DNA from 3 places in the Arthrobacter sp. 05L44 genome. Region 1 is predicted to be linked to each of the others. Evidence: riboswitches for the same ligand, from Rfam matches in the RefSeq annotation. Region 1 holds a riboswitch; each other region holds the start of a gene.
The links. A riboswitch is a leader RNA that binds a small molecule or an ion and turns the genes downstream of it on or off. The one in region 1 is predicted to bind thiamine pyrophosphate.
Positions count from the first base shown of each region.

Region 2: it holds a riboswitch for thiamine pyrophosphate, as region 1 does, so the genes downstream of both, thiO (glycine oxidase ThiO) here and AC1DHY_RS04965 (ECF transporter S component) in region 1, are expected to answer to the same signal.
Region 3: it holds a riboswitch for thiamine pyrophosphate, as region 1 does, so the genes downstream of both, thiD (bifunctional hydroxymethylpyrimidine kinase/phosphomethylpyrimidine kinase) here and AC1DHY_RS04965 (ECF transporter S component) in region 1, are expected to answer to the same signal.

Region 1 covers NZ_JBFTNS010000001.1:1,060,849-1,064,034, reverse strand. The annotation lists gene mnhG (monovalent cation/H(+) antiporter subunit G) at 1-3, shown strand, start outside; gene AC1DHY_RS04975 (DUF4235 domain-containing protein) at 35-298, opposite strand; gene AC1DHY_RS04970 (heme-degrading domain-containing protein) at 340-879, opposite strand; TPP riboswitch at 1,034-1,172, shown strand; gene AC1DHY_RS04965 (ECF transporter S component) at 1,242-1,874, shown strand; gene AC1DHY_RS04960 (ABC transporter ATP-binding protein) at 1,888-3,186, shown strand, end outside.
Region 2 covers NZ_JBFTNS010000001.1:336,882-340,067, reverse strand. The annotation lists gene AC1DHY_RS01530 (RNB domain-containing ribonuclease) at 1-401, opposite strand, end outside; gene AC1DHY_RS01525 (ferritin-like fold-containing protein) at 442-1,113, shown strand; gene thiE (thiamine phosphate synthase) at 1,114-1,818, opposite strand; TPP riboswitch at 1,845-1,962, shown strand; gene thiO (glycine oxidase ThiO) at 1,953-3,186, shown strand, end outside.
Region 3 covers NZ_JBFTNS010000002.1:118,278-121,463, reverse strand. The annotation lists gene thiD (bifunctional hydroxymethylpyrimidine kinase/phosphomethylpyrimidine kinase) at 218-1,819, opposite strand; TPP riboswitch at 1,809-1,906, opposite strand; gene AC1DHY_RS05820 (Rne/Rng family ribonuclease) at 2,024-3,186, opposite strand, start outside.

The DNA.
Region 1 (3,186 bases):
TGACGCCGGGCGGTGTGCCCATAGCGGTGTGCCCTTAGACGATGTCCTGGGTCTTGGCGAAGCGGCTGATGGCGCGCTGGGTGCCGCGGTTGGCGAGGACCTGGATGATGGCGCTGACCGAAGCGGAGATCAGCGCGAACGTCAGGGCCTGGCGCAGGGTGGTGGGGACGTCGTCGTCGTGGCCCTTCGGCGGCTTGTTGCCGGTGGTCTTCTCCCACGCGGTGTCGACCAGCTTGGTCCCGACGAAACCGGCGACGAGGCTGATGCCGGTGCCGAGCAACTTGATGAGGATGTTCATGCGTCGTACTCCTTGCGGGCGGAAACAGGGCTCCCCCTAGCCTAGCGTCCCTGCCGTCCGAGGATTTCCGACAGCGCCTCGACCACCAGCTCATGGTCAGCCTTCTGCGGCAGGCCGGATACGGTGACCGTGCCGATCATTCCGGTTCCGCGCAGGTAGATCGGGAAGGAGCCGCCGTGGGCCGCGAATTCCAGCTGGTCGAACCAGGCGTTGTCCTCGATCCGCCGCCCGGACGCCCGCGCCCGCAGCCCCACGAGCAGGGACGGGACCTCGTACCGCACGGCCGTGCGCTGCTTGGCTTTGATCCAGCGGCCGTTGTCAGGGGTGGCGCCCTCCAGCGCCGCGTGGAAGAGCACCTGCTCGCCCTTGGTGATGTCGATGGCGATCGGATGGGAGCGCTCCCGGCCCAGTTCCACCAGGAGCAGCCCCAGGTCCAGGGCGTCGTCCTTGCTGAAGGACCGGAACTGGAGCTCCTCGATTTCGGTGAGGATGCGGCCGATGAGCGCCGCCAGGGAACCCGGCGGCTGGGGCTCCGCGGAATCGGGGTCGAAGTCGGGGGAAGGCGCTGGGGAGTCGGTCAAAGGAATCACCTTCCGTCAGCCGCGGCCGGGGCCCGGCCGCGGCTGCGGCCGATGCTCGCGATCTGAGCAGACTCTACCAAGCAGGCCGATCCCGGTCACCGGCTCGTGCGGGCGATCTGCCGGGTGTAAACTGAGCCAGCCCACAAGGGTGAATTGCATACGACAGGGGAGCGCCGCCGTCGGGCCTCCGGAGCAGTCCGGAACCTTAGGTGGGCGCTGAGAGTGCGGACAGCCGCAGACCCTCGAACCTGATCCGGTTAGTACCGGCGCAAGGGAGTCGAGTTCTCAGGGTGCCCGGCACCCGCGGTGCAAACCGCGGCGCCACCGGAGCACCCTCCCCTCCTGTACCTCAGGAGGAAGACATGACTGATATTTCTGCAAAGCAGACACTGACCACGGGCAAATACACCTGGCGGGTGGTGGACATTGTGGTGGCGGCGTTGATCGCTGTTGCCGGCGGCGTAATTTTCTGGGCCTGGGACCAGGGCGCGAACGTGGTGACCACGCCGCTGAACGCGGTCTACCCGCCACTGACCGGGCTGTACGCCGGCGGGTGGATGATCCCCGCGATTCTGGGCATGCTGGTTATCCGCAAGCCGGGAGCGGCCGTGTTCTGCGAAACCGTAGCCGCCACGGGGGAGCTGATCATGGGCTCGCAGTACGGCGCGTCCGTGCTGTTCTCCGGCTTCCTGCAGGGCCTCGGCGCGGAGCTCATCTTCGCCGCGTTCCTCTACAAGCGGTTCAACCTGCCGGTCTCGCTGCTGGCCGGAGCGGGCGCCGGCCTGTTCTGCGGCCTGAACGACTCCTTCCTGCCCTGGGGCTGGAACATCGCGTACGAGACCGGTGACAAGCTCGCCTACATCATTTTCTGCGCCATCTCCGGGGCCGTGATCGCCGGCGCCCTGGCCTGGATCGCCACCCGCGGCCTGGCCCGGACCGGTGTGCTGGCTTCCTTCGCGTCCCGCAAGGCGGCAACGGAACCCGTGTTCTCCTAGGGCCCGGACACGTATGGGAACCCTCGACGACGTGCGCCCGGCTGCGGTCACCGCCCGCGGCTGGGGCTGGCGGCATGCCGGCCGCACCCGCCCGGCCGTGAGCGGCTTGGACCTGGACATCAGCCCCGGCGAACGCGTGCTGCTCCTGGGGCCGTCCGGCGCGGGAAAATCCACGCTGCTGCACGCCCTGGCGGGGGTGCTCGGCGACAGCGCCGGCGCGGGACCGGCCGCGGACTCCGAGGATTCGGACGAGACCGGCAGCCTGCTGATCGACGGCGCCCCGCCCCGGGCCCGGCGCGGCACGGCGGGCCTGGTCCAGCAGGACCCCGAAACCCAGGTGGTGCTCTCGCGGCTGGGTGACGACGTCGCCTTCGGCGCCGAGAACCTTTCCGTGCCCCCGGCGGAGATCTGGCGGCGGGTCGCGGAGGCGCTCGACGACGTCGGGCTGGCCGGCCTGCCGCTGCAGCACCCGACGTCCGCGCTCTCGGGCGGACAGAAGCAACGCCTGGCGCTCGCCGGGATCCTCGCCATGCGGCCCGGGCTGCTGCTGCTGGACGAACCCACGGCCAACCTCGACCCCGCGGGTGTCCTGGAAGTCCGTGACGCCGTGGCACGGTGCCTGGACCGGACCGGAGCCACGCTGGTGGTGGTGGAGCACCGGGTGGCCGTGTGGAAGGACCTCGTCGACCGGATCGTGGTGCTGCAGCCGGGCTCTGCCACGGAGCCGGCCGTGTTGTTGGACGGCGCCCCGGACCAGGTCCTGGCGCAGGCGAGGGACATGCTCATCGCTGCCGGGGTCTGGGTGCCGGGCCACGTGCCGCCCACCCGTCCCCGCCGGCAACCCGGTGGGGACGGCGTCCAGTCTGGCGGCGTCCCCGCCGGCGGGATCCAGTCCGGCGGCGTCCAGTCCGGGCAGCTGCTCCTGGCCGCCGAAGGCCTCGCCGTGTCCCGCGAGCGGACCCGCCGCTCGGGCCTGCTCCAGGGCTTCAGGGCCATCCCGCCGGCGCCGGTGCAGACCGGCCTCGCGGCCCAGGTCCGGGCTGGAGAGGCCCTGACCATCACCGGCCCGAACGGCTCCGGCAAGTCCACCTTCGCCCTGACCCTGGCCGGCCTGCTGGCCCCGGTGGCGGGAACAGTATCGGCCACCACCGAGCTGAGCGCCGGCGCGGGCATCGACCCCTACAAGTGGAAGGCCCAGCAGTTGATCGCCAGGATCGGCACCGTGTTCCAGGAACCCGAGCACCAGTTCGTGACCGGTCGGGTGCTGGACGAGCTGAAGTTCGGTCCGCGCCACCTGGGCCATGGTGAAGAA
Region 2 (3,186 bases), 720 kb from region 1:
CCGGCGGCCTCGCTGATGATCTCGGGGTGCAGCGGGATCCGGCCGTCCGGGGTGTAGAACGTCTGCCCGCGGCGCCTGGTCTCGGCGTCGAGTGCACCGCCGGGAGCCACGAAGGAGGGGACATCGGCAATCGCGTAGAACACCTTGTAGCCGTCACCGGAGCGGTCGATGTACAGGGCCTGGTCCAGGTCCGTGGAGGACGCCGGATCAATGGTTACGAACTCCACGTGCGTCAGGTCCAGGCCGGGCAGCTCATGGCCGGCCACGGCGGCCTCGGCGTCCCGCCGCGCGTCGGCCGGGAACGGTCCCGGCAGTTCCAGGACGGTGCGCAGCGCGTTAAGCGCCTGGGCCAGCTGGTTCTGCTGCTGTCGGACGCTCGGAGTCAGGCGATGATGAGACACGGAATCAGGGTAGCCCGATTTCCGCCGCTAGTGTTGAAGCATGAGCACCTCCCCGGATGAGCCCGCCCGCTTCAACCGTTTCCGCAGGGACCTGCTGGGCGTTATGGCCTACGGGGAGTTGTCGGCGTTCGAACGGCTCTCCTCCGACGCCCGGTATTCGCCCACCCTGCACGACCGGTCCGTGCTGGGCCGCCTTGCCGTCATCGAGTTCCAGCACTTCGAGCTGGTCTGCGCGAAACTGGCCGAACTCGGCGTGGACGCGGAGGAGGCGATGCAGCCGTTCCAGGCCTCGGTGGACCACTTCCATGAGCGCACCCGGCCCGCCGACTGGTACGAGTCACTGATGAAGGCGTACGTGATCGACACGGTCTCCGCCGACTTTTACCGGCGGGTTTCGGGTTATGTGGACGCCGGGACGGCCGGCCTGATCGAGCAGGTCCAGTCCGCAGGCGACGCGACGGCCGTGCTCCGGGAGCGGCTGAAGGCGGCGCTGGCCGATGACCCGCGGCTGGCCTCCCGGCTGGCCCTGTGGGCCCGGCGGTTGCTCGGCGAGGCGCTCACCCAGGCCCAACGGGTCAGTGTGGACCACGCGTTCCTCGACGGGCTGGCCGGTGAGGACCCGGCCCGGGCCGGTGAGCTCGCCCGGGAGCTCACCGCGGAACTCGCCGCCGGGCACTCCCGCCGGATGTCCGGGCTGGGGCTCGCGGGCTAGCTAGCCGACGTCGGAATCCGCGCCGGCGTCGAGCGCGGCGAGCAGGGCGCGCGCTGCGCCCGCCGGGTCCGCGGCCTCGGTGATCGCCCGGACCACCACAATCCTGCGGGCCCCGGCGTCGACCACCTGCTCCACGTTGCCCAGATCGATCCCGCCGATCGCGAACCACGGCACCACTCCGGAGACCTTGCCGACGCCGGCTTCCGAGGCCCGCCAAATCGCCGCGGCGGCGTACCGCACCAGGTCCGTTCCGACCGCGGCGCGGCCAGGCTTGGTGGGCGTCGCCCAGACCGGCCCCACGCAGAAGTAGTCCAAGCCGGTCCGGCCCGGGGAGGCGGCGATGGCCGCGTCCACCTGGTCCGGCGTGTGGGTGGACATGCCGATCACCGTGTTCTTGCCCAGGAAGTCGCGGGCCGCCGTGAACGGAATGTCCTTCTGGCCGATGTGGAAGACCGGCGCACCCGCCAGCGAGGCGAGGTCGGCGCGGTCATTGACGGCCCACAGCCGGCCGTGCCGCTGCGCCGTGGCGTGCAGGACCCCGAGGAGCTCCAGTTCCTCGGCCGCCTCCAGCGACTTGTCCCGCAACTGGATGATGTCCACCCCGCCGGCAAAGGCAGCGTCGACAAAATCTTCAAAGTCCCCGCGCTCTTTCCGTGCATCAGTGCACAGATACAGGCGGGCGGTGGTGTGCAGGTCCTGGCTCATATCCCAAGCGTAGTTCCTCTAAACTGGGCGCATACCGCGGGAGCCCGCGGGCCGTACGCGGCCGCCGGGCTGAGAGGGCGTCAGAGCCGACCGCTTGACCTGATCCGGTTAGTACCGGCGTAGGGAAGGAAACCATGACCCCACCAGCCGTACCGTACGACGTCGCCGTGATCGGCGGGGGAGTGATCGGCCACGGAATCGCCTGGGCAGCGCGCCGCTCCGGCCGGACTGTGGCCCTCATCGATGATGCCCCTGGCAGCGGCGCCAGCTGGGCCGCCGCCGGCATGCTGGCGCCGGTCAGCGAACTGCACTACCAGGAGGAAGACCTCCTGGCCCTGATGCTCGAAGGCTCCAGGCTGTGGCCGGCCTTCGCCGCCAGCCTGGCCGACGGCGCGCCCGGGGGCCTGCCCGACGGCGGCCCGCAGCCGGGCAGCACCGGCTACAGCACGACGCCGACCCTCGCCGTCGGCGTGGACGCCGCCGACCGCCGGGCGCTCACCGACCTGCGGGAGGTGCAGCTGGCGTGCGGCCTGGCCGTGGACCCCCTGACGGTGCGGGAGGCACGGTCCCGGGAGCCCCTCCTGAGCCCCGGCATCTCCTGCGCCTTCGCCATCCCCGCCGACCACCAGGTGGACCCGCGGCGGCTGCTGGCACGGATGGGGCGTCTGCTGGCCGCCGACCCAGAATTCGTGGCCGTGCCGAGCCGGGCGGCCGCCCTGCTCTGGGATGACGGCCGCGTCGCCGGGGCCCGGCTGGAGGGCGGGGGAGATATCCGCGCCACCGAAACGGTCGTGGCCAACGGCCTCGGCGCAACCGATCTGCAGGCCCTGCCGCAGGGGCTGGTGCTGCCGCTGCGCCCCGTCTACGGTGACATCCTCAGGCTGCGGGTGCCGCCCCGGCTCCGTCCCTTGCTGGGCTCCACGGTCCGGGGGCTGGTCCGCGGGGTCCCGGTGTACATCGTGCCCCGGGACGACGGCACGGTGGTGATCGGCGCGACCCAGCGCGAGGACGCACCTTCGACCGCCAGCGCGGTCTCGGCCGGCGGCGTCTACCAGCTCCTGCGTGACGCCCAGCAGCTTCTTCCGGCGGTCGCCGAACTCGAACTGCTGGAAGCCACAGCGCGGGCGCGGCCGGGCACACCGGACAACGCCCCGCTGATCGGGCGGGTCGCCGGTCCGGGGGATGGCCCTGACATCGAGGGCCTGATCATCGCCACCGGGTTCTTCCGGCACGGGGTCCTGCTGACTCCGGCCGCCGCGGCGATCTGCCAGGCGTTGCTGGACGGCCGGCCGGATCCGCGCTGGGCCCGGTTCCGCCCCGACCGCTTTCCCCGCCCCCAGGCCGCGGCCCATAGATTCTCAGCAAAAG
Region 3 (3,186 bases), on a different contig from region 1:
CGGGTGAACTGTTCATCAAGGTCATAACCCAAGTGTTGGCGTAAGCACCGAAGATCTAGACTACGCTAATTTTGCCTTCGGCCGCAAACGAGGCCGGCTCCGGAGAGTGATGCGTGACGGCCGCCACACCCCGTCCCCGAGGGGCTGGAGCGGTGCTGCCGCGGCGACTTCCGGAACCGCGCCCCATAATGTTACCGGCCGCAGGGCCGGGGCCGCGTCAGGCGTGCAGCCTCGGCGCGTCGAAGAACGCCACCTCGTAGTCGCAGGACTGCCGGAACGCCTCGGTCATGGCGGTCCGCTCCGACTCGAAACCGCGCCGGGCCGCGGCGTCGGTGTACCGGATTGCCTGCCGCGTAGCCTCGGCGAAGGCCTCGTCGGCGTAGGTGCGAAGCCACTCCGCGTAGGGGTGCTCGGCCGGCGCGCCGGCGTCGAGGTATTGCCTGTGCAAGGTTGCGCCCACCTCGGCGTAGAGCCAGAAACAAGGCAGCGCTGCCGCGGTGAGGACGCCGTAACTGCCCAGCGAGGCCGCGAGGAGATGGTCCACGTAGGCCTTCGTGACCGGACCGGGCCGCGCCTCCCCCGCGCGTCCGGCCAGCCAGGTCCGGTGCAGCTCGGATTCGACCTCGAGGCACTGTTGCGCCGACCGGGCCCAGAAGAGCTGTTCCGCTTCCGACGGCGCCAGGGCGGCCGCGCGGGCCAGGACCCGTGAATAGCCGTTGAGGTACAAGGCGTCCTGGCGCAGGTAGTAGGCGAACTCGTGTTCGGGCAGGGCGCCGCTGGCCAGCCCCCGGATGAAGTCCAGACCATAAATAGCGTCCAGGCCGCCGGTGGCGATCCCGTCGAGGCCCTCGGCGAAGTCGCCGTCAGCCGGCGGCCGGGCGCCGGTTACGTGGTGGAAGTGGTGCACCGGGCCGTTGCCGGTGCCAACTTCGAGGCGTCCGGCGTCCGCCAGCGCCCCCTGAAGCCACGGTTTGACTTCCCGCAGCGCCGCTTCCCAGTCCTGGCACCGGACCTGGGCGGTGGCCAGCGCCGAGGACAGGGAACAGCCCGTACCGTGGCTGTTGCGGGTGGCGATCCGCTCACCGGGCACCTCCACGGTCTCCCCGCGGAGCACTCCCCCGGTGTTGACCAGCGCGTCCGGACAGGTGCCGCCATCGGGCAGGTGTCCGCCCTTGACCAGCACCGTGGTCCCGGTTTGCGCCGCGAGGCGTTTGCCCTGTTCCAACGCCCCGGCCCAGTCCCGGGCGGTCGGTTCTCCGACCAGGATGGCGAGCTCGGCCAGGTTGGGGGTGATGAGGTGCGCCAGGGGCAGGAGGGACCTCAGGGCGTCCTCCGCGGATTCGCGGAGCAGCCTGTCGCCGCTGGTTGCCACCATGACCGGGTCCAGGACGACGACGGCGGGCCGCACCTTCTCGAGCCAGTCCCGGACGGCGGTAATCACCGCGGCGTCGCCGAGCATCCCGATTTTGACGGCGTCGATGGTGATGTCATCGCTGACAGCCTCGAGCTGGGCGGTGAGGAAGGAGGCCGGGGGCACGTGCACGGCCCGCACACCCCGGGTGTTTTGGGCGGTCAGGGCCGTGACGGCGGCCATCCCGTAGCCTCCGTTCGCCGCGATGCTCTTCAGGTCCGCCTGGATGCCGGCCCCGCCGGACGGGTCGGACCCGGCGATGGCCAGGACGCGGGGTATCCGGGCGGTAGCGGGCCGCGTATGGGCTGCCGCCCGGCCCGGGAACGCCGAATGCAGGATGGGGGCAGGGCGGGAGGGGTCCGGCTGGGCCGCCGGGGGCGCGGTTACCTGCGGGGTGGTTGAAAGCATAAGACATCCCTTCGCCGGTGCTAACCGGACAGGTTCAACGGGTCTGGATCTCAGCCGGCTCGATGCGCGGCACCCCGTGTCAGTTCCCCAGCCTAGCCGCCCCGCAGCTCCGGGCCGTTAACGCACTCGCGGGCACCGTCCGGGCCCGACGTGATGTTACGTCGGGCCCGGACGATACCCGCGGGCGGTGGGGTTTTCCCGGGCCTAGAGCTCCGAGGCCGGTACGCCGACGCCGAGGATGACCGGTTCCGCAGCGGCGGACTTAGCGGCGGGCGTTGCCGGTTCCGGCGCCTTGGCCTCGTGGACGGAGACTGCTGCTACCGACGGTGCGTTCTCGCGCTGCTGCACGGACGTCTCGTTGGCGGCACCCTGGGCGCGGCTGGCGCTGCGGTTACGGCGGACCCGGCGGGGTGCCGTGCCGTCTGCCGAACCCGCAGGGGCCTGGTTGACGGGAGCCTTGGCAGCAGGCGCTGCTGCGGCCGGAGCCTTAGCCGCGGGGGCCTTGGCGGGCTCCTGGCGTGCCGGGGCCTGTTGGGCCGGGGCCTTGGCGGCCTCCTGGCGTGCCGATGCCTGCTCTTCGCGGGTGCGGGTGCCTGGCGGCTGGATCCGGGCAGTGCGGGCCCGTCCCCGTCCCCGGGTGGCACGGGGCGACGCCGCTGGGGCCTCGCCGGCGGTCCCGGCCGCCGGAGTTTCGGCTGCAGCCGTCTCGACCGCAGGGGCCGCCGCCGTCTGCGCACCGGACTCGGAGTCGCCCAGGCTCGCGAAAGCCTCGGTCAGCAGGTCCAGGGTCAGCGCCGGTTGCCGGGTTTCCTCGGCGTGCTCGACGAACGGCAGGGCGACCTGTTCGCCGCCGAAGGTCAGGACCGCGGCCGGACGTCCGGCGGCTTCCTCCGTCGAAGCGAGCTCTACCGCGGCATCGAGCGCGGCCTGCCGGGTGGCGGCGTCCGGCGCGGAATGCGCGTCGCCGTCGTGCAGGTGGGCGGCGTGCGCGGCGGCGGCGATGTTCGCCAGTGCCGCGCGGGTTGCCTCCGCCTTGGCGTGGCGTTCCGCTTCCGTCGGCTCGGGGTGGGCTGCAACGGCCGGCGTGGACGGCATGGCCTCGCCGTTCCCCTGGCCGCCCTTGCCGCGGCGACGCTTGCGCTCACTTCGGGCTGCAGGCTGGTGTTCGGTCCGCGGGACGTGGTGCTCAGCGGCGACGGTGTTGGCGCGGCGGTGCTCGACGGGTTCGTCGTGGGTGACGATGCCCCGGCCGGCACACGCTTCGCACTGCTCGCCGAAGACTTCCAGGAGCCCGGTGCCCATCCGCTTGCGGGTCATCTGCACAAGGCCGAGTGAGGTCACCTCGGCGACCTGGTGCTTGGTCCGGT